4 regions of the Streptomyces castrisilvae genome follow, and region 2 is predicted to be linked to each of the others. Evidence: riboswitches for the same ligand, from Rfam matches in the RefSeq annotation. Region 2 holds a riboswitch; each other region holds the start of a gene.
The links. A riboswitch is a leader RNA that binds a small molecule or an ion and turns the genes downstream of it on or off. The one in region 2 is predicted to bind cyclic di-AMP.
Positions count from the first base shown of each region.

Region 1: linked by a shared signal. The riboswitch ahead of P8A18_RS30580 (M23 family metallopeptidase) and the one ahead of P8A18_RS18050 (M23 family metallopeptidase) in region 2 are both predicted to bind cyclic di-AMP.
Region 3: linked by a shared signal. The riboswitch ahead of P8A18_RS02860 (C40 family peptidase) and the one ahead of P8A18_RS18050 (M23 family metallopeptidase) in region 2 are both predicted to bind cyclic di-AMP.
Region 4: linked by a shared signal. The riboswitch ahead of P8A18_RS26240 (M23 family metallopeptidase) and the one ahead of P8A18_RS18050 (M23 family metallopeptidase) in region 2 are both predicted to bind cyclic di-AMP.

Region 1 is NZ_CP120997.1:7,071,588-7,076,552, reverse strand. It holds gene P8A18_RS30585 (SGNH/GDSL hydrolase family protein) at 1-674, opposite strand, end outside; gene P8A18_RS30580 (M23 family metallopeptidase) at 857-1,798, opposite strand; cyclic di-AMP (ydaO/yuaA leader) riboswitch at 1,802-1,961, opposite strand; gene P8A18_RS30575 (alpha-galactosidase) at 2,253-4,349, opposite strand; gene P8A18_RS30570 (tyrosine-protein phosphatase) at 4,564-4,965, shown strand, end outside.
Region 2 is NZ_CP120997.1:4,197,494-4,202,458, reverse strand. It holds gene P8A18_RS18055 (PrsW family intramembrane metalloprotease) at 1-115, shown strand, start outside; gene P8A18_RS18050 (M23 family metallopeptidase) at 215-1,450, opposite strand; cyclic di-AMP (ydaO/yuaA leader) riboswitch at 1,462-1,615, opposite strand; gene P8A18_RS18045 (PP2C family protein-serine/threonine phosphatase) at 1,827-2,990, opposite strand; tRNA gene P8A18_RS18040 (tRNA-Met) at 3,174-3,247, opposite strand; gene P8A18_RS18035 (SHOCT domain-containing protein) at 3,415-3,834, shown strand; gene P8A18_RS18030 (NAD(P)/FAD-dependent oxidoreductase) at 3,788-4,965, opposite strand, start outside.
Region 3 is NZ_CP120997.1:738,241-743,205, reverse strand. It holds gene P8A18_RS02865 (ATP-binding protein) at 83-514, shown strand; gene P8A18_RS02860 (C40 family peptidase) at 552-1,025, opposite strand; cyclic di-AMP (ydaO/yuaA leader) riboswitch at 1,029-1,201, opposite strand; gene P8A18_RS02855 (hypothetical protein) at 1,513-1,821, opposite strand; partial or broken gene P8A18_RS02850 (ATP-dependent Clp protease proteolytic subunit) at 1,829-2,401, opposite strand; gene P8A18_RS02845 (NAD-dependent epimerase/dehydratase family protein) at 2,542-3,591, opposite strand; gene P8A18_RS02840 (lysophospholipid acyltransferase family protein) at 3,655-4,368, opposite strand; gene P8A18_RS02835 (sigma-70 family RNA polymerase sigma factor) at 4,497-4,965, opposite strand, start outside.
Region 4 is NZ_CP120997.1:6,018,781-6,023,745, forward strand. It holds gene P8A18_RS26230 (M16 family metallopeptidase) at 1-333, shown strand, start outside; gene P8A18_RS26235 (M16 family metallopeptidase) at 360-1,742, shown strand; cyclic di-AMP (ydaO/yuaA leader) riboswitch at 1,965-2,132, shown strand; gene P8A18_RS26240 (M23 family metallopeptidase) at 2,146-3,000, shown strand; gene P8A18_RS26245 (GntR family transcriptional regulator) at 3,190-3,894, shown strand; gene P8A18_RS26250 (HPr family phosphocarrier protein) at 4,077-4,358, opposite strand; gene P8A18_RS26255 (bifunctional acetate--CoA ligase family protein/GNAT family N-acetyltransferase) at 4,532-4,965, shown strand, end outside.

The DNA.
Region 1 (4,965 bases), 2.9 Mb from region 2:
TCGAGTCCGAGGACCTGGGCGGCGCGCAGCGCGACCCGGGTGTGCCCCTCGGGCGACAGATGCAGCCGGTCGCCGTCCCAGGCGCGCCGGTCCTGCACGGAGCGCAGCGACCACAGGTCGAGCACCGGGCAGTCGTAGCGGTCGGCGATGGCCCGTACGTGGGCGGTGTAGGTGGCGATCTTGCCGCGCAGATGGCGCAGCACGGGCACGCCACGGGTGTCGAAGCCGGTGGTGATCATGACGGTGCCGACCGAGCCGGTCAGGTCGGCGACCGCGCGCTCGAAGCGTTCGGCCACGTCGTCGGGGTCGGTGCCGGGCCGGATGATGTCGTTGCCGCCGGCGCAGAAGCTCACCAGATCGGGGGCGAGTTCCTTGGCGCGGGGCACCTGCTCCTCGACTATCTGGTCGAGGAGGCGTCCTCGTACGGCGAGATTGGCGTACCGGAAATCCCCGTGCGCGGGAACGGGTGAGACCTCGGCGTCCGCTGCCGTGCCGGGTTCCGGGAGCCGGTCCGCGAGAAGGACCGCGAGCCGGTCGGCCCAGCCGACGAACGTTCCGTCCGGGCCGGGGTCGCCGACTCCCTCGGTGAAACTGTCGCCAATCGCCGCGTACGACCCGATGGCGCCCTGTCGGTTGATGACGCCCTGTTGGATGTTTCTCGAATCGTCTGCCACAAGCGCATATCCTGCACCCCTTAATGTGACCTACGCGACCGTAATAAGGGGTTGACGGGTGGTGAGATAAACCACCCGGTCAGGTTTCGGTAAAGGGGGAATAAGCAGAGGGGCGGTGCGCCGCCGCGCACCGCCCCTCTCTGTCCTGCCGCGGCCCGGTTCAGCGGGCCGGTCCTGCTGGATCAGACGTTGATCCCGTGCGACGCCAGGTAGGCGATCGGGTCGATGTCCGAGCCGTACGCCGGGCCGGTGCGGACCTCGAAGTGGAGGTGCGGGCCGGTGGCGTTGCCGGTGGAGCCGGAGAGGCCGATCTGCTGGCCCGCGGTCACGGTCTGGCCCGCCGAGACGGAGAGCGAGGACATGTGGCCGTACTGCGAGTAGTGGCCGTCGGCGTGCTTGATGACGACCTCGTTGCCGTAGGCGCCGCCCCAGCCGGCGGTGACGACGGTGCCGGAGGTGATGGCCTTCACGCTGGTGCCGGTGGCGACGGGGAAGTCGATGCCGGTGTGGCTGCCGCTGGACCAGCTGGCGCCGGAGGCGCGGTAGGCGGTGGTGTGGTTGCCGGGGACCGGGTGGACGTAACCGGAGGCGTTGTCCTGGGCGGCCGGGGCCTGGGCCTCCTGGGACGCGGAGGCGCCGGAGGAGGATTCGGAGGCCGTGGTGGTCTTCGTGCCGGTCGTCTTGGCCTCGGTCTTCGGGGCGGCCTTCGCCTCCGTCCGGGCGGGGGCCTTCGACGGGGTGGTGGAGGCGGTCGCGGCCGACTTGGCGCCGAGCGTCAGCTTCATGCCCGGGAAGATCAGGCTCGGGTTCTCGCCGACGACGTCGCGGTTGTCCTGGTACAGCTTGTGCCAGCCGCCCTTGAGCTTGTGCTCGGCCGCGATCTTCGACAGGTAGTCGCCGGAGACGACGGAGTAGGTGGTGGTGCCGGCGCTCTTCGCGGACTTGGCCGGGGTGCTGTGCGCGGCGGCCGACTTCGAGGTGGCCGGGGCGGCCTGCTCCGCGGCGTTGGCACCGGTGGCGCCGAGCAGCGGAAGAGCGATGACGGCTCCGCCGGCGCTCGCGGCGACGACACCACGGGCGATGGTGCTGGACTTGGGACGACGGTGCTTACCCGAAATGGGCATGAAGGGTTTCCTCTCCGGCGCCTGCGAGGTGAGCTGTCGGGTTCGGGCTGGAGATGCCCGGCCGCGGCTGGCGCGGCTTCACCCCTAGCCGGCCGGTTCTCCCGGTCGGCGGCTTACCTGGTTCCCCCGCTCCTGCCACACGGTGAGTGGGTGCGAATTCCGGACGGCGGCAGGATTGGGCGTTCCATCCGGATTGACATGGAACGTAAGCGAGCCGGGACGGCGGAAACAAGCCACGGGTTCCGCCCGGGATTCGGCACCGGAAATTCGGCGCGGAATTCCGGTCACACTCCGTGGATTACGGATCTTGGCTTTCCGCGCGGCATACGGACTACCCCACCGCACCGCCACCACACACCGTCACGGATATGATCCCGCTCACGAGCGGGTGATCATCTCCCTTGCAACCGGGGCATGTTCGGCAAAACGCCACATTACGGACATGCCGTAGCCGTCACCCACGCCGCAGCCGCAGCACCCGCGCGTCCAGGTCCCCGCTCAGCCCGGTGCGCAAGCCGTGGTGCAGCAGCACCGAACCGTGGTGCGCGGCCCCCGTGTCCAGGCAGGTGTACGTGGCCTCCGGATCGAGACCGCGCAGCCGCAGGGCCGGCGGCTCCTCCCCGTACCGCTGGGCATGGAGCCACATCAGTACGACGGTGTCCGCGCCCCGCACGTACTGCACGGCGCCGAGTCCGCTGTCCGGCGCGCGCAGCCGGTACAGCTCCCCCAGCTGCACGACCGGGCGGATCTCCTTGTACAGCTCCACCCACCCGCGCGCCTCGTCCAGCTCGGCCCCGCTCCACTCGGTGAGGTCGCCGCCGATCCCCAGCACCCCGGCCATGGCGCTCACGAACCGGAAGCGCAGCGAGGAGAAGCGGCCGTTCAGCTGGAGGTTCGGGCTGTCCGTGACCCAGGCCGCCATCACCCGGGCGGGATGGATCTGCCCGAAGCCCTCCTGGATGGCGAGGCGGTCCAGCGGGTCGGTGTTGTCCGACGTCCAGACCTGGTCCGTACGGGAGAGGATGCCCAGGTCGACGCGGCCGCCCCCGCCCGAGCAGGACTCGAAGGCGACTGCGGGGTGGGCGGCGCGCAGCCGGTCGATCAGCGCGTACAGGCCGTCCACGTGCTCGGTCCAGAGCCGCTGCGGGTAGTCCGCGCCCGGCCAGCCCGCGTCCGAGAAGCAGCGGTTGAAGTCCCACTTCACATAGTCGACCGGCGTGGTGGACAGCAGCGCGTCCAGCCGCTCCCACAGATACGCCCGCACGTCCGGGCGGGCCAGGTTCAGGACCAGCTGATTGCGGAACTCCGTCCGCTCCCGCCCGGGGAAGTGCTGCACCCAGTCGGGGTGGGCACGGTAGAGATCGCTGTCGGGATTGACCATCTCGGGCTCGACCCAGATCCCGAACCGCATGCCCAGCCCGTGCACATACCGGGCGAGCGGGCCGAGCCCGTCCGGGAACCGCTCCGGGTTCGGCGTCCAGTCGCCGAGCCCGGCCCGGTCGCTCACCCGCTGCCCGAACCAGGCGTCGTCCACGACGAACAGCTCGACGCCCATCGCCGCCGCGCGCTCGGCGAGGGCCCGCTGCTGGTCCTCCGCGATGTCGAACCGGGTGGCCTCCCAGGAGTTGTAGAGGACCGGGCGCGGCTCGGAAGCGTCGGGGATCACATGGGCGAGCTGCCAGGCGTGCCAGGCGCGGCTGGCCCCGCCGAAGCCCGCCGCGCTCCACAGTCCGGCGAAGACGGGGCTGGTGTACGACCGACCGGGCGCGAGGCGCAGCAGCCCGGAGTCGTCGTAGCCGGCGCCGCCGGTGATCTGTACGAGCCCGTCGGGCAGCCGCTGTACGGCGATGCGCCAGGACCCGGACCAGCCGAGGGCGCAGCCGTAGACCTCGCCGTTCTCCTCGGTGGCCGCGCCGTCCGCGTCCAGGGCGAGCCAGGGCAGGCCCTGGTGGCCGGTGTGGCCGCGCCGGCTGGACAGGAGGTGTTCCCCGTACGCCAGCTCGGTGCGCTCCAGCTGGGTCTCCGCCGCCCAGCGGCCGTGCAGCCGGCTGAGCCGCCAGCCGTCGCGGGCGGGCGGGGACCAGGCCGCCGCGTCGGCGCGGAGCAGTTCGACGGGCGGGCCGTCCGGTCCGGTGTGGGTGAGCGTGGTCCAGCGCTCGATGACGTCGGAGTCGTCGCGCATCCGGTAGTGCAGGGTGATCGCGAGGCGGTGCAGCGGATCGTCGAAGGAGATCCGCAGCTCGTCGCCGTCCACGGCGTCGCCCGTGAACACCCACGCGGTCCCGCGCACCTCGTCGGTGCGCACCGAGAGTGCGGGGCGCACGAACCGCGGGCCGCCCTCCACCGGGTACTCCTCGCGGCCGTCCAGCGGGGACTCGAAGCCCCGGCCGGGCGGCGCGGGTGCGGCGGCCAGGGCTTCGGCGGCGGCCAGGGAGATCCGCGGGCCCCAGTGCAGGTGCAGCAGCTCGTGCCGGCCGGTGAGATGCAAGGCGTAGCTGCCGCTCGCCCCGGTCAGCAGCCAGGTCCGGCCCCGGTCGCCCGTCTCGATCATCGCGCCCCCGTCCACGTGCCACAGATTCACACAGTTCCGCACATCATCGACCGCGCGACGAGGGAGGGCAACGCCCCGCACACGGAAAATCGCACCCCGTCCACCGCCGGAGGGAGGCGCCGACCGAGATGATTGCCCCTGGAACCGATGTCGTATCGTCACGGGCGTGGGCCCGTCGGCGACAGGCGCCGGGGCAGAGCCTCCAGGAGTGACCGTGACGCAGCAGCTGCCGCAGACCCCGCCGACGGAGCCCGTGCTGGCCGGTGTCCGCAACTTCCGGGACGTGGGCGGACTGCCCGCCTCCGACGGCCGTCGGGTGCGGTACGGAAGCCTCTACCGCAGCGGCCACCTGGCCCACGCCACGGCCGAGGACACGGCCTTCCTCACCGGTCTCGGCCTGCACACCGTCTTCGACTTCCGCAACGCGGCGGACCACAAGCTGGACGGTCTCGACGTGGAGCTGCCGGGCGTGCGCAATGTGAGCATCCCGCTCAGCGACCCGGCGGACGGGGCCGAGTTCTGGCGGATGGTGCGCGACGGCGACATGGACGAGCTGCGCTCGATCCTGGCCGACGGGAAGGGGACCGGCCGCATGGTCGCCTCCTACCGCGCGATC
Region 2 (4,965 bases):
GGCGCAGCCGTACGGCCCCGGCGCCCACGGCCAACAGCCGTACGCCTACCAGCCGTACGCGCAGCCGCCGTACACCGCACCACAGCAGACCGGCAGCCCTGACGTCGGGGGGTGAGCGCCAGGACTGCCGGGGTTCGGTGGCCGCGGAGCGGCCGTGCGGGGGCGCGCCGCGGCGCGTGTGAACGCGAGGGGGCGCGCCGGAGCGGAAGGGGTGTCAGACGGTCAGGCCACGGGCGCGGAGCCAGGCCATCGGGTCGATGCCGGTGCCGTCCGGGGTGTGGACCTCCAGGTGGAGGTGCGGGCCGGTGACATTGCCGGTCGCGCCGACGCGTCCGATGGTGTCGCCGGTGGTGACCTTCTGGCCGACGGTGACGCCGATCGAGGACTGGTGGCAGAACCACAGCTCCGTACCGTCGTCCAGCTCCAGCACCGTGCGGTAGCCGTAGGCGCCGGACCAGCCGGCCGACTTGATGGTGCCGGTGTGGATGGCCTTGATCGGGGTACCGGTCGGCGCCGCGAAGTCGAGGCCCGTGTGGTAACCGGAGGACCACATCGAACCGGCTTCGCCGAACGTCGAGGTGATCGTGTACGAGGAGGTCGGGATGGCGTAGCTGGCGGCGAGCTTGGCCAGGCGCAGGGCCTCGGCCTTCTTCTTCGCCTCCTCCTCCGCCTTCTTCTTCTCGGCGGCTGCCTTGGCCTCGGCCTCGTCCTGCTGCTTCTTCGCCTCGGCGGCGGCCTTCTCCGCCGCGGCCTTCTCCTCGGCCGCCTTGGCCTCGGCGTCGGCGGCGCCCTGCTGCTGCTCGGCCTGCTGGAGGATGCGGGCGCGCAGCGCCTCACCGGCGTCCGTGGTGCCCTGCTCGGCCTCGGCGGTGGTGATGCCGGCGGTCGTCAGCGGGGCGGCGGCGGTCGCGGTGGCCGGGGTGTCGGCCTCGGCCTCACCGGAGAACAACGCGCCCACGCCGGGGAGGGACTTGGCGTCGGGGAGATTGTCCGCGATGGAATCGGGAAGAGAGATGGAGACCGGCGGTTTGCTCTGCGCAGTGGCCATGCCACCCGCGCCGACGGCCGCGATGACACCGACGCCGAGGACGGTGGAGCTACGGGCCAGACCATTGCGCTGCTTGGCGACGCGGTGCTTGCCTCGGACGGGGCGGACGGACTCCTCGGTGGGGTTCCATTCCTCCCAGGTCCGGTCGGAACCGGCGTCACCCGCGTCCGCGCGGAAGCCGGTGCCGAAGTCGGGCCCGGTGCCGAAGTCGGGGCCAGTGCCGAAGTCCGGGCCGGTGCCGTCGGCAAAGACGGTGCCGCCGGCAAAGCCGTTGCCCGGATCGGTCGCGTAGCCGCTTCCCTGCTCCGGGACGTACGCGGTGCCGGGGACCGGGGCGAAGCCGGGGCCGTACTCGGGCACGAACCTGGAAGGGGATTCGGGGGCAGGCTTGTTGGACGCCACGCGGGCGCACTCCTTTCCTTCCTTCTCGCCTACCGGGTTAGCTGACGGGTTCGGAGCAGGAAGGTCTCCTACGGGCTCCTCCGCCTCTTACGAAGACAGAGATGCCCGATTCACCCCATGTAGGTGGTTCCCCGGTTCCCTTGCGGAATTCGGCGCTCGCGCACGGTGCCGCCACTGACGGCGGCTGGGACAACCGCGCTGCGTTATCGAACGTTAATAGACAGGCGGGCCCGATTCCAAGCTGTTCCCGCTGATCGTTCACGTCCTTGGCCTGGACTTTACGGGACACAACCGGGTGGAAGCGGGCGAGTTGCTTGCCATCCGGGCATCGTCCAATTTCTGACGGTGTGTCAAATGTTATGCGGAGCGACGCCCTTCAGTCACGGAGGGTGGCATCCCGTTTGATGATCTTGACCGTCCTGCGCCGGTCGGGCTGCCCCTTCGCCGGCCGCAGGACCGCGAGCAGCGCCATGTCGTCGGTCGCCTTGCCCCCCGTATGCAGCCTCACGTCGTCGCTGAGCGCGGAGAGCAGCTCCTCGGGCTCGGGGAAGAGCCGTCCGCGCAGCCGCTCCACCGGGTCGTAGAAGACACCCTCGGCGTCACGGGCCTCGGACAGCCCGTCCGTGTAGAACAGGAGCGTCCCCCCGTCCGGCAGCTCCCACTCGTCCGCCCGGTCCGGCCGCACCACCAGACCCATGCCCAGCGGCAGCGCGGGCTCCGAAGGCGTCAGCGTCTCCACCGCCCCGTCCTGACTCAGCAGCAGCGGTTCGGGGTGGCCTCGGTTCACGATCCGCACCCGTTGCGCACCCGGCGGAATCTCCGCGACCACGGCGGTGACGAACTCCTCGAACGTGTCGAAGCCGCTGTCCCGGGTCGACTCCCGCTCCAGCGCGCGCTCCAGCCGCTGCGCCACCCCCTCCAGCGACTTCTCCTGCTCGGCCGCTTCCCGGAACGCCCCGATGACCACCGCCACCGCGGCCACCGCGTCCAGCCCCTTCCCGCGTACGTCCCCGAGCACCAGCCGCACGCCGTACGGGGTGTCGGTCGCCGAGAACAGGTCACCCCCGACGAACTCGTCCGCCTGCGCCGCCTCGTACCGCGCGGCCACGTGCAGCCCGCCGATCCGCTCGGCCGGCGTCGGCAGCACCGCCCGCATGGCGGTCTCCGCGATGACCCGGGCGGAGGCCAGCCGCTCGTTGCTCCGCTGGACGACCCGGTTGATCACGCACGCCTGGACGAAGACCGTGAAGACGGTGAGCAGTTCGATGAACGGGACCACACCCGGCAGCGCCCCCCTGTACAGCCGCATGGCCACCATGGCGACCATCGCGGCGGCCCCGATCCGGATGGTCGCGCCCAGGCCGAAGAAGGGTGCGGCGAGCAGCGGGGCGGCCGCGAACATCGGGACGGCGGTGAAGGCGGGCGGGGTGAAGAAGTCGAACACCACCCCCACGAGGATCATCGCGGCGGGCAGGGTCCGGACGAGCCGGCGGTTCGGCACGCCGCCGCGCCTCCGCCACCGTCGCTGCCACTTCCCCACCTGCGGTCTCCTGCCCGGCGCCACCACGGCCGCGGACGGTACCGCGCACCACTCCCCAGACTCACCGCATCCCGGCCGCACGGCGACTCCTCGTCGGCCGATGGGGCTAGCGATGGGGCTGAGGGCCCCCGGGAAACGCATCAGGCCCGGCACGCTTCATGCGTGCCGGGCCTGATCCTTCAGTAGCGGGGACAGGATTTGAACCTGCGACCTCTGGGTTATGAGCCCAGCGAGCTACCGAGCTGCTCCACCCCGCGTCGTTGAATGCAACTCTACGGCATGTTCACGGCCTTGATGACCACCGAGCGGCCCCACCCCGGCGGATGCGCGGACCTCCTCGCTCCACATCAACGAGCAATGGGGTGAATGTGGTGATATGACTGGTTTCAGATTCAGCCATTCGGCACGGCTCCGGGAGTGGACGATGGACGACTATCCGCTGCTCAACCTGTTCTGGACGATGCTCTGGTTCTTCCTCTGGATCATGTGGCTCTTCCTGCTCTTCCGGGTCATCATGGACGTCTTCCGCAGCCACGACCTCGGTGGCCTGGCCAAGGCCGGCTGGCTGATCCTGGTGCTGGTCCTGCCCTACCTGGGCGTTCTCATCTACGTGGTCGCCCGCGGCAGGTCCATGAGCAAGCGCGACGCCCGGGAGGCCAAGGAGCGCGAGGCCGCCTTCAAGGCGTACGTGAGAGAGGCGGCCGGCACGGACGGCCGGGACGGTCGGGACGGCACCCGCGGGGGCAGCCACGTCGAGGACCTGTCGAGGCTCTCCGACCTCAAGGACAAGGGCGCGCTCACCGAGGAGGAGTACCAGCGGGCGAAGTCGAGGATCCTGGTCTGACGCCGGGCCGCCGCACGGTGCGCACGGCCGACTCCCACTCGTCACGCCCGGGGCCGTCGGTCCCGGGCGTGAAGTCCGGGTGGTCCGCCAGCCAGACCGCCAGCCGGGCCCGCACCTCCTCGGTGCCGTAGGCCCGGTCGGCGGTCTCGACGAGATGGCGGACACGGGCGCGGGCCCGCATCACGACCGGGTCCTCCCAGGAACACGCGGACAGGGCGGCCTTCTCCCGGACACTTTCCCGGCCTCCCTCCCCGTCCGCCGCTCCCCGGACCCCGCCCGTCGGTGTGCGGTCCGGTTCCCGCCCGAGGTTCTTCAGCCGGGCCTCGTTGGCCCGGTCCGTCGCGACCTGGACGTCGAACCACGGGCGCAGCCGGCGCCCGGCCCAGCGGTGGTAGGCGTCCGCGAACGACGCCGGGTCGTCCGCCGCGGCGCCGGCGTTGCCGGCCACCCACTGGGCCGCCCACAGGGCCAGGGACACCCCCTGTCCCAGCGTCGGATTGGTGTGCGTCGTCGCGTCCCCGACGCCGACCAGGCCGGTGACCACCGGCCCTTCCGCGTCGGCCAACGCGGTCCAGCGGTTGTCGAGGCCGCCCATCGCGAGGACCCCGGACACCGGCTCCGGGCGCAGCGCCAGCCAGGCCGCGACGGCGGGGAACGTCCGGGCCGCCCGGTCGAACACCTCGGGGTCCATGAGCGCGCCGCGTGTGGGGTCGGCGGTGGACACGGTCAGGAGCACGGCGAATATCCCGTTGTCGGAGGGGAAGACCCCGCCGACCGCGAACGCCGCCACCGAACCCGCCTTGACCCGCCCCGGATCCCTCGGCCCGTCCGGCGGCAGCCGGTACCAGCGGCTGAAGTACGCGATGCCGATGCGGTGGTTCTCCACGGCCACGTCCCGGCACCCCGCACCAGCCAGCCAGCCGGGCACCGGGGAGCGCCGCCCGCCGGCGTCCAGCACCAGATCGGCGTCGTACCGCCCGGCCGCCGTCCGGACCCCCGTCACCCGGGGAACGGCACCGCCCCGCTCGACGAGGAGCCCTTCGGCGGGCTCCCCGAGCCGCACGTCGACGCCGGGCTCGCGGTGCGCGGCGTCGTGCAGCGCGGCCTCCAGCACGATGCGCCGCGCCTGCA
Region 3 (4,965 bases), 3.5 Mb from region 2:
GGGCAGCATCGATGGCAATCTGGCGCCAAGTACAACCGGACCGCTCGCCGGCCCGGAACAGGTGGGAAAGGGACGGCTCGCCATGGCAGACCATCAAGAGGCACGTGTCACTCTGCCGAGCGAGCCGGCCTCGGTCGCCGAGGCCCGCAGGTACGTGGGCCGGGTCCTGGCCGAATGGGGCCTGCCCGAGGGCGCGGAGACGGCCGAGACCGTACGGCTCATTGTCTCGGAGCTCGCCACCAACGCCGTCCTGCACACGTTCGGTCTTTCACCCACGTTCACCGTGGACCTGCGGCTGGAGCGCGAGGAACAGCTGCGCCTCGGCGTGACGGACAGCCATCCGCGCCGGCCCCAGCGGCTGCCCGCAGCGGTCCAGCAGGACAACGGACGCGGCCTGGTCATCATCCGCTCCCTCGCCAAGGAGTACGGCGGCCGGCTGTCCGTCACGCCCGCGCCCGACGGCGGCAAGACCGTCTGGGTCGCGCTCCCCTGGCACGTCCCCGTCCAGCCCTGACGTCCGAAGCGCCCACGCGCCCGGCCGGGGCCGGGCGTCAGCCGACCCGGCCGTAGTAGACGCTCTTGGTCCAGATCTTCTCCAGGCGGACCACGGCGCCGGTCTTCGGCGAGTGCCAGATCTTGCCGCTGCCGGCGTAGATCCCCACGTGGTAGACACCGCTGCCGGAATGGAAGAAGACCAGGTCGCCGCGCTGCCGCTGGGAGGCGGAGATGTGGCGGGTCTTGTTGTACTGCTGCTGGGCCGTGCGGGGGAGTTGCTTGCCGGCCTTCTTGAACGAGTACAGCGTCAGCCCCGAACAGTCGAAGCGGCTGGGGCCGGTGGCGCCCCACCGGTAGGGCGCCCCCTTCTTCGACGCGGCGATGTTCAGGGCCTTCATCGAATGACCGGCGGCCTGGGCCTCGGGGGCGGCGCCGGGGACGAACAGCGTGCCGCCGACGGCGGCGAGCGTCATGGCCGAGGCCGTAGTGGCCCGGACGAGCAGAGACGGGACATGAACCTGCGCACTCATGCGCAACCCTTCGTCAGCCGCCTGTGAAGGATGACCTGTCGGGTTCGGGCTGGCGAAGTCGCCCGGCCGCACAAGGCGGCTTCACCCCGAGGGACCTCCGGAAAACCGGTCGTCCCGTAGTGCTCGGGTCCTCCACTCCTGCCGATCCACTCCTGTCGACCAGGCATCCGGACGGCGGCAGGACTCGGCGTCCGCCCGGACCGCCCCGCCGCGGTGGCGGGGGCTTGTCGTCCCAGGGATCTTGACTCACCGAGTGCCGGATTTCCGAGGTGAAACGGCCATAAGTGAAGATCCTCACGGATCGCCCGTTCAGGTGGACAGACGGGCTTCAACCGGTCCGCGAGCCCCTCCCGGCCGTCGCCGTACCAGCGGTGTCGCGAAAGATCCCGGCCCCCGTGCATCACGAAAACGCAAGTCGAGCGGTCGCTCGCGCGAGTCAATGCCTACGCCGAACGAGCGAGGAAAATCGGTTCGCCCGTCGGGCGTGTCAACTCGGCGGGCCGGGTGGCAGGATCACCCGCGCCGCCCGCCGCTCCCCGTCCAGCGCCCGCAGCGCCCTCGTCAACGTGGTGGTGTGGATGCGGGTTTCACCGCGCCGGTGCATCAGAGCGAGCGCGTCACGCTGGGCCGCCGCGTGCGAGGCCAGCGCCTGCGCGGCGCGCAGGGCCGCGTAGGTGTCGTCGTTCCGCGCCGGATTGATCCGGCCCATCTGGTCGATGACGTGCAGATAGTGGTCGATGAACTCGCACTCGGCCCGCGTCAGGGCAGGCAGCGGGGAGAACTCCGGTGAGGGCATCGCCGGTTCACCGCTCGGTGTGCGGCGGCACCGGGACGCGGCTGTGCACGATGTGGTCGACCAGGCCGTAGGCTCGCGCGCCCTCCGCGTCGAGGATGAGATCGCGCTCGGTGTCCCGGACGACCTGTTCGGCGCTGTGCCCCGTATGACGGGCCAGCATGCCGGCCATCGTCTCGCGCATCCGGGCCAGTTCCCGCGCCTCGATCTCCAGGTTGGACGGCTGGCCCCGGACGGGTTCGGCCAGTCCCGGCCGGCTCACCACCACCTGGGCGCCGGGCAGGATGTGCCGCCGCCCCGGGGCGCCCGCGGCGAGCAGCACGGCCGCGCCGGCGCCCGCCCGGCCGAGGCAGAAGGTCTCCACCTCGCAGCTGAGGAAGGCCACCGTGTCGTAGAGCGCGGTCATCGCACCGAACGAGCCGCCCGGCGAGTTGATGTACAGCGAGACGGGCCGGTCGGGCGCGTCGTGCTCCAGGTACATCAACTGCGCCACCAGGTCGTTGGCCGCCGTGTCGTCCAGCGCGGTGCCGAGGAAGACGATGCGCTCGCCCAGCAGCTTGGAGTACGGGTCGAGGGTGCGGCTCCACCGCGTCCGCTCCCGGCGAACGGCACCGCTTCGGTATCGCCGCCGAACACCGCGGGCACCACGGGCCGGACGCCTGACGCCGCAGCGTCGCGCCCCGGCGGACGGCGCCCCACCGCGCCGCCCGCCGACGGGCCGGCTCAGACCGCCCGGTCGTGCTCCCGCAGCCAGGCGTCCTCCGCCGTGTAGTCGAAAAGACCCGTGCCGTACGACCGGACCATCGCGGGATAGGCGTCCTGCCAGTCACGCCCCGCCAGCTGCGCGGTGATCCACGCGACGGTCTCCGGCAGCGACTCGGCGTACCCCGTCACCGGCCGGTACCCGAGCTCCCGCTCGGCGGCCGTCATGTCGTAGACGATGGGGAGCGGCACGCTCCAGGGCGTCGAGCCGACGCCTTCGTCCGAGGGGGCGCCCGGCATGAGCACCGTCTCCGTGCTCCGGCCCAGCACCGCGTCCACGGCCTCGCCGATCTCCGCGACCGTCGGGGCCTGCGGATCCGCGGCGTTCAGCACCCGGGAGCCGGGCCTGAGGGCGGCCAGCCGGATCAGCTCGGCGACGTTGGCCGCGTGCACGGGATGGAAGCGTGACTTGCCTTCGTACGCCAGCACGCGACGGGTCCGGCCGTCCAGCGCCCGCTTGACGAAGTACAGCTCGCGCGGCGAGCGGCAGTGCGGGCCGTGGACCGCGCCGGCCCGCAGCAGTGTGACGGGCAGTGTGCCGCCCGCAGCGAGGAGATCGCGCTCCAGACGGATCTTGCGGGTCGCGTACGTGTCCTCGCCCGGTGCGACGGTGGGCTGCGACTCGGGGATCGGCACCGGGTAGCGGGGCGATCCGTCCGGCTCCGCCAGGGTGTCGAAACTGCGGCCCTGCCCGTCCTCGTACACCGCGCCGCTGGAGACGACCACCGCCGAACCGATCCGGTCCGCGAGCCCGGTCAGCTGCCGGGCGTGCTGCCGCCCGTACGCCACCATGTCGACCAGGACGTCACAGCCCGGCCCCAGCGCCGCCGCGAGCGTGCCGTCCTCGTCGCGGTCCAGCGCCACCGTCCGGACCTCTCCGCCCCACTCCTGGTCACGGCCCCCGCCGCGCGAGACCGCCGTCACCTCCCAGCCGTCCGCGACGAGCGAGCGCACAGTGGCCCGCCCGATCTGTCCCGCCGCTCCCAGTACCCATGCCTGTCCTCTGCTCATGCAGCGAAGCTAGATCGGTTCCAAGGCCCCGGCCAGGAAGGTTCACCGATCGCGAATCCGCCCTCAGCGTCGCAGTTTCGGGAACCTGCCCGGCTGCCGCGCCTGGGCGGCTTCCTTCACCTTGGCCGCGTACTCGTCGACGTACTCCTGACCGGAGAGGCCGAGGATCGCGTACATGATCTCGTCGGTCACCGCGCGGACCGCCGTCTTCTGGTTCTCCAGGCCCGCGTAGCGGGAGAAGTCCAGCGGTTCGCCGAAGCGGATGGTGACCTGCTTGATGCGGGGGAGGACCTTGCCGGGCGGCTGGATCTCGAAGGTGCCGACCATGGCGCACGGCACCACCGGCACCTGGGCGCGGATGGCCATCACCGCGACCCCCACCTTGCCCTTGTAGAGCCGGCCGTCGTGCGAGCGGGTCCCCTCCGGATAGATGCCCAGCAGCTCTCCCCGGCCCAGGACCCCGAGCCCCTCGCGGATCGCGGCCTGCCCCGCCTCCTTGCCCGAGCGGTCCACGGGGATCTGCCCGGCGCTGCGGAAGAACGCGGCGGTCAGCCGGCCCTTCACCCCGGGACCGGTGAAGTACTCCGCCTTGGCGAGGAAGGTGATGCGCCGCTTGATGATCGAGGGCATCAGGAAGTGGTCGGAGAACGACAGGTGGTTTCCGGCGACGATCGCGGCGCCGTCGTCCGGGATATGCTCCGCGCCCTCGATAACCGGCCGGAACAGCAGCCTCAACAGCGGCCCGATGACGACGTACTTGAGGACGTAGTAGAACACGGTCTCTCCCCGGTCTGCTGGTCAGCGGCTCAGCGAAGCGGCGTGCGGACGATCGGCTCCGCCCGCGGCGGCCGATCGTAGCCCGGTGGGACATGTACCCCGCGCTCACGCCCGAAAGCCGGGGCCCCTCACAGCCCCGTGCCGAAGTCCTGGGTCCAGACGATGCCGCCGGAGCTGTTCTGGATGCCCACGCCCAGCTCCTTGAACGCGCAGTTCAGAATGTTCGCGCGGTGACCGGGGCTGTTCATCCAGGAGTTCATCACATCGGCCGGTGTGCGCTGCCCCTTGGCTATGTTCTCGCCGTACGTGCTCCACCGGTAGCCGGCGGCGGTGATCCGGTCTCCGGGGCCCGAGCCGTCCTGCGAGGTGTGCGAGAAGTAGTCGTGCGCGGCCATGTCCTCGGAATGCCGCTGTGCGGCGGTCGCCAGCTGCGCGTTGCCGCTCACCGGCCCGCAGCCCTCCTTGGCGCGTTCGGTGTTGACCAGCGCCACCACCTGCTGCGCGTCGGAGGCCGGGCTCGGCGCGGGCTGGGGCGGGGCCGGGCGGGTGGTGTGCGAGGACGGGGCCGTCGGGGGGCGGCTGCTCGCGGTGGCCGTC
Region 4 (4,965 bases), 1.8 Mb from region 2:
GCCCGGTTCGCCGAGGAAGGCCCCACACCCGAGGAAATGGAACGCGCCCAGGCCCAGTTGGAGCGCGAGTGGCTGGACCGGCTCGGCACGGTCGCGGGCCGCGCCGACGAACTGTGCCGCTACGCCGTGCTGTTCGGCGACCCGCAGCTCGCGCTGACCGCGGTCAACCGGGTGCTCGACGTCACGGCGGACGAGGTCAAGGCGGCCGCCCGCGCCCAGCTGCGCCCCGACAACCGGGCGGTGCTGGTCTACGAACCGGTCGAGCCCGAGACCGCCGAAGAGGCGGAGGCCGCCGCCACCGACACCGACGCGCACGAAGGGGCGGACCAGTGACCGACGCTGCCGCGACTGAAGTTTCGATGCAGTACCACCCCCGGCCCGCCCCCGGCGCGGCCCGCCCCTGGGCCTTCCCCGCCCCCGAGCGCGGCTCCCTGCCCAACGGGCTCACCGTGCTGCGCTGCCACCGCCCCGGCCAGCAGGTCGTCGCCGTCGAGATCTTCCTCGACGCCCCGCTGGACACCGAGCCCGAGGGCCTGGACGGCGTGGCCACGATCATGTCGCGCGCCCTGTCCGAGGGCACCGACAAGCAGAGCGCCGAGGAGTTCGCCGCCGAGCTGGAGCGGTGCGGCGCCACGCTCGACGCCCACGCCGACCATCCCGGTGTCCGGGTCTCCCTGGAGGTCCCGGCCTCCCGGCTGGCCAAGGCGCTCGGGCTGGTCGCCGAGGCGCTGCGGGCGCCGGCGTTCAGCGACAGCGAGGTCGAGCGCCTCGTGCGCAACCGCCTGGACGAGATCCCGCACGAGCAGGCGAATCCGGCCCGCCGCGCGGCCAAGCAGCTCTCCAAGGAGCTCTTCCCGGCCTCGGCCCGCATGTCGCGGCCCCGTCTGGGCACCGAGGAGACCGTGGCGCGGATCGACGCCGCGGCCGTGCGCGCCTTCTACGACGCGCACATCCGCCCGTCCACCGCGACCGCCGTCGTGGTCGGCGACCTGACCGGCATCGATCTGGACGCGCTGCTCGCCGACACCCTCGGCGACTGGTCGGGGAACGCCGGCCGGGCCCGCCCCTTCCCGCCGATCACGGCCGATGACACTGGCCGGGTGGTGATCGTGGACCGCCCCGGCGCGGTGCAGACGCAACTGCTCATCGGCCGCATCGGCGCCGACCGCCACGACAGCGTGTGGCCCGCCCAGGTGCTCGGCACGTACTGCCTGGGCGGCACGCTCACCTCCCGGCTCGACCGGGTGCTGCGCGAGGAGAAGGGCTACACCTACGGCGTACGGGCCTTCGCCCAGGTGCTGCGCTCCGGCGCGGTGGACTCCGCCTCGGGCGCGACGGGCGCGGCGATGCTCGCCATCAGCGGCTCCGTGGACACCGAGTCCACCGGACCGGCGCTGGACGACCTCTGGAAGGTCCTGCGGACGCTGGCCGCCGAGGGTCTGACGGACGCCGAGCGCGAGACCGCCGTGCAGAACCTCGTGGGCGTCGCCCCGCTGAAGTTCGAGACGGCGGCCTCCGTCGCGAGCACCCTCGCCGACCAGGTGGAACAGCACCTTCCGGACGACTACCAGGCGACGCTGTACGCCCGCCTCGCCGAGACCGGCACCGTCGAGGCGACCGCGGCCGTGGTCAGCGCCTTCCCGGTGGACCGGCTGGTCACGGTCCTGGTCGGTGACGCCTCGCGCATCGAGGAGCCGGTCAGGGCCCTCGGGATCGGAGAGGTGACGGTCGTCAGCGGCTGACCGCTCACACTCCGCCCGCCGCGCGGGCAACGGAGAGGCTCCGGCGTGTCGTTGCCGCCGGAGCCTCCTTTTATGTCTGATTCATGACTCTTTGTCTCATAGGTAATGAATCAACCCTGTGGGATGCGCTACAAAACCTCCCGTCCGTTTGGTGACGGGAAGCGCGGCCGCCTAGCGTCGGCCCGGCTGTCCGCCACTCGTATGCCGCATCCGCGGCGTACCGGGCAGTCATCGCCGAGTCCCCGTCAGGCGCGAGCCAGGGGAGCCGGGGACCCACGCAGTCCCTGGGGTGAATCGGACGCTTCCGCCTCCCGCGAGGCCGGGGCATCCGTAGGAGACCTTCCTGCTCCGAACCCGTCAGCTAACCCGGTAGGCGAGAAGGAAGGAAAGGACCAGCCACCCCATGGCGTTCACCCGTGCCACCGGGAAGCACCGTGCCCCGGGCCGTCTGACGCGTACCGGCGCCAAGGCCGTCGGCGTCGCGACGCTCGCCGCCACCGGCGTCATCGGCTCCCTGGCCTCCCCGGCTCTCGCCGCCGGGGCCTCCCCGGCCCCCGCCGCCGACGAGACCGGTCTCGCCCAGATCATGTCCATCGAGAACACCCTCGCCGACCGGATCGACGCACAGGCCGCCGCGCAGCAGCACCAGGCCGACGTCGCCCAGAAGAAGGCCGCCGCCGAGGCGGAGGCGAAGAAGAAGGCCGAGGCGAAGAAGAAGGCCGAGGCGAAGAAGAAGGCCGCGGAGAAGGCCGCCAGGGCCAAGGCGAAGGCCGAGGCGGCCGCCCGTGCCGAGGAGGCGCGCGAGAGCACGTCCCGCGCGGCCCGCTCCTCCGCCCGCGCCACCCCGGGCACGTCCTACCAGCTCCCCGTCGCCGGCTCCTACGTGACCACCGGCTACAAGTCCAGCGGCTCGCTGTGGTCCTCCGGCAGCCACTCCGGCATCGACTTCCACGCCGCCTCCGGCAGCTCCGTCGTCGCCGTCGGCGCCGGTACGGTCGTCGAGGCCGGCTGGGGCGGGGCGTACGGCAACAACATCGTGCTCCGGATGACGGACGGCACGTACACCCAGTACGGCCACCTCTCCTCGATCGGCGTCGCCGTCGGCCAGAGCGTCGGTGCCGGGCAGCGGATCGGGCTCTCCGGCTCCACCGGGAACTCCACCGGCCCGCACCTCCACTTCGAGGCCCGCACCACCCCCTCGTACGGCTCCGACATGGACCCGGTCGCCTACCTGCGCGCCCACGGCGTCACCGTCTGACCGCCCGCCCGACTCCACGGCGAAGGCCCCGGCACCGTGCCGGGGCCTTCGCCGTGCCCGGACCCGCCCGTGACCAAAAGATATTCATGAATTCCCGCCCGGCATCGGAAATGTGGGCGCATTGCAATAGAGTCGCGGCAGAGGTGTCGATCGGCCGCTGTTCGCGGGGATTGAGGCGGAGGTTCGGACATGCGTGTTCCAGCGCATTCGGTATGCACGGCAATCCGTGACGACATCGTCTCCGGTGTCTTCGAACGCGGCGGCCGGCTCACCGAGGAGGTGCTCGCGCGGCGTTACGGGGTTTCCCGCGTCCCCGTACGGGAAGCGCTGCGCACCCTGGAGTCCGAGGGCTTCGTGGTCACCCGCAGACACGCCGGAGCCTGCGTCGCCGAGCCGTCCGAGCAGGAGGCCGCCGACCTCCTGGAGGTCCGCATGCTGCTGGAACCGCTCGGCGCGGCCCGTGCCGCCCTGCGCCGCACCGACGCCCACCTCAAGGTGCTGCGCGGCCTGGTCAGACTCGGCCAGGAGCGCGCCCGCCGGGGCGAGGGCGAGGACCTGCGCTCCCTCGGCGGCTGGTTCCACGAGACGCTCGCCCAGGCATCCGGCAGCCCCGGCCTCATCGCCCTGCTCACCCAGCTGCGGCACAAGATCGCCTGGATGTACGCGGTCGACCAGCCGGCCCGCCCGGCCGACGCCTGGGCCGAGCACGGCGCGCTCGTGGACGCCGTGGCGCGCGGCGACGCGGAGCGGGCGAGGGCCCTGGCCGCGCAGCTCGCCGAACGGGCGGGCGCCACGCACCGGCTGCGCCACCCCGCGCGGCCGGCCACCGTCCCCCGCGCCACCCGTGTGAGGACCTCGCAACGTGCCGTGAACACCGCGAGCGGCCGGAATTAACAAAGGGCACGTACAAAGAAAGAAAGGCGTATGTAAAAACACGTAAAAAGAGGCCGCCCGATTATTCTGTGCGCGCCGTCACCGCATTACCCGTACGCGTGCGCGCACGAAAAAGCCGCGACACCCCGTGAGGGGGGCCGCGGCTTTCCCGTGAGAATTCCGGCGATCGTGGCCGCGCGGACTCAGACGGTCTCCGGAAGCTCCTCGAGCCCCTCGGCGACCAGCTTGGCCAGACGGTCCAGAGCGGCCTCGGCGTTGTCCGCGTCGGACGCGAGGACGATCTCCTCGCCGCCCTGCGCCCCGAGCCCGAGCACCGCGAGCATGGAGGCCGCGTTCACCGGGTTGCCGTCCGCCTTGGCGATGGTGACGGGAACGCCGGAAGCCGTAGCGGCACGGACGAAGATGGAAGCGGGGCGGGCGTGCAGGCCCTCGGCCCAACCGACGTTGACGCGGCGCTCAGCCATGGTTCTGCCCTTCACGATTCAATGGTTGTCTAGACCAGTCTCTCATGTGGTGCGCGATGCTCCGGGTCGACCCGCGGGCCCTCCCGCGCCCCGCACCGTACCGTCGTCCGGACACCCAGAGTGCCCCGGCCCCGAGCCCCCCGCGACCGGTGGGACCGCCGTAGGCTTGGCCCATGCAGCCCTCTCCGGAGCAGAGTCCGCATCACGCCTACCCCGATCACTGGGAGGCGGACGTGGTGCTCCGCGACGGCGGCACCGCGCGGATCAGGCCCATCACCACGGACGACGCCGAACGCCTGGTCAGCTTCTACGAGCAGGTTTCCGACGAGTCGAAGTACTACCGCTTCTTCGCGCCCTACCCCCGGCTCTCCGCCAAGGACGTCCACCGCTTCACCCATCACGACTACGTCGACAGGGTGGGCCTCGCCGTCACGGTGGGCGGCGAGTTCATCGCCACCGTCCGCTACGACCGGATCGACGCGACCGGCCGGCCCGCCTCCGCCCCCGCCGACGAGGCCGAGGTCGCCTTCCTCGTCCAGGACGCCCACCAGGGCCGGGGCGTGGCCTCGACCCTGCTCGAACACATCGCGGCCGTCGCCCGCGAGCG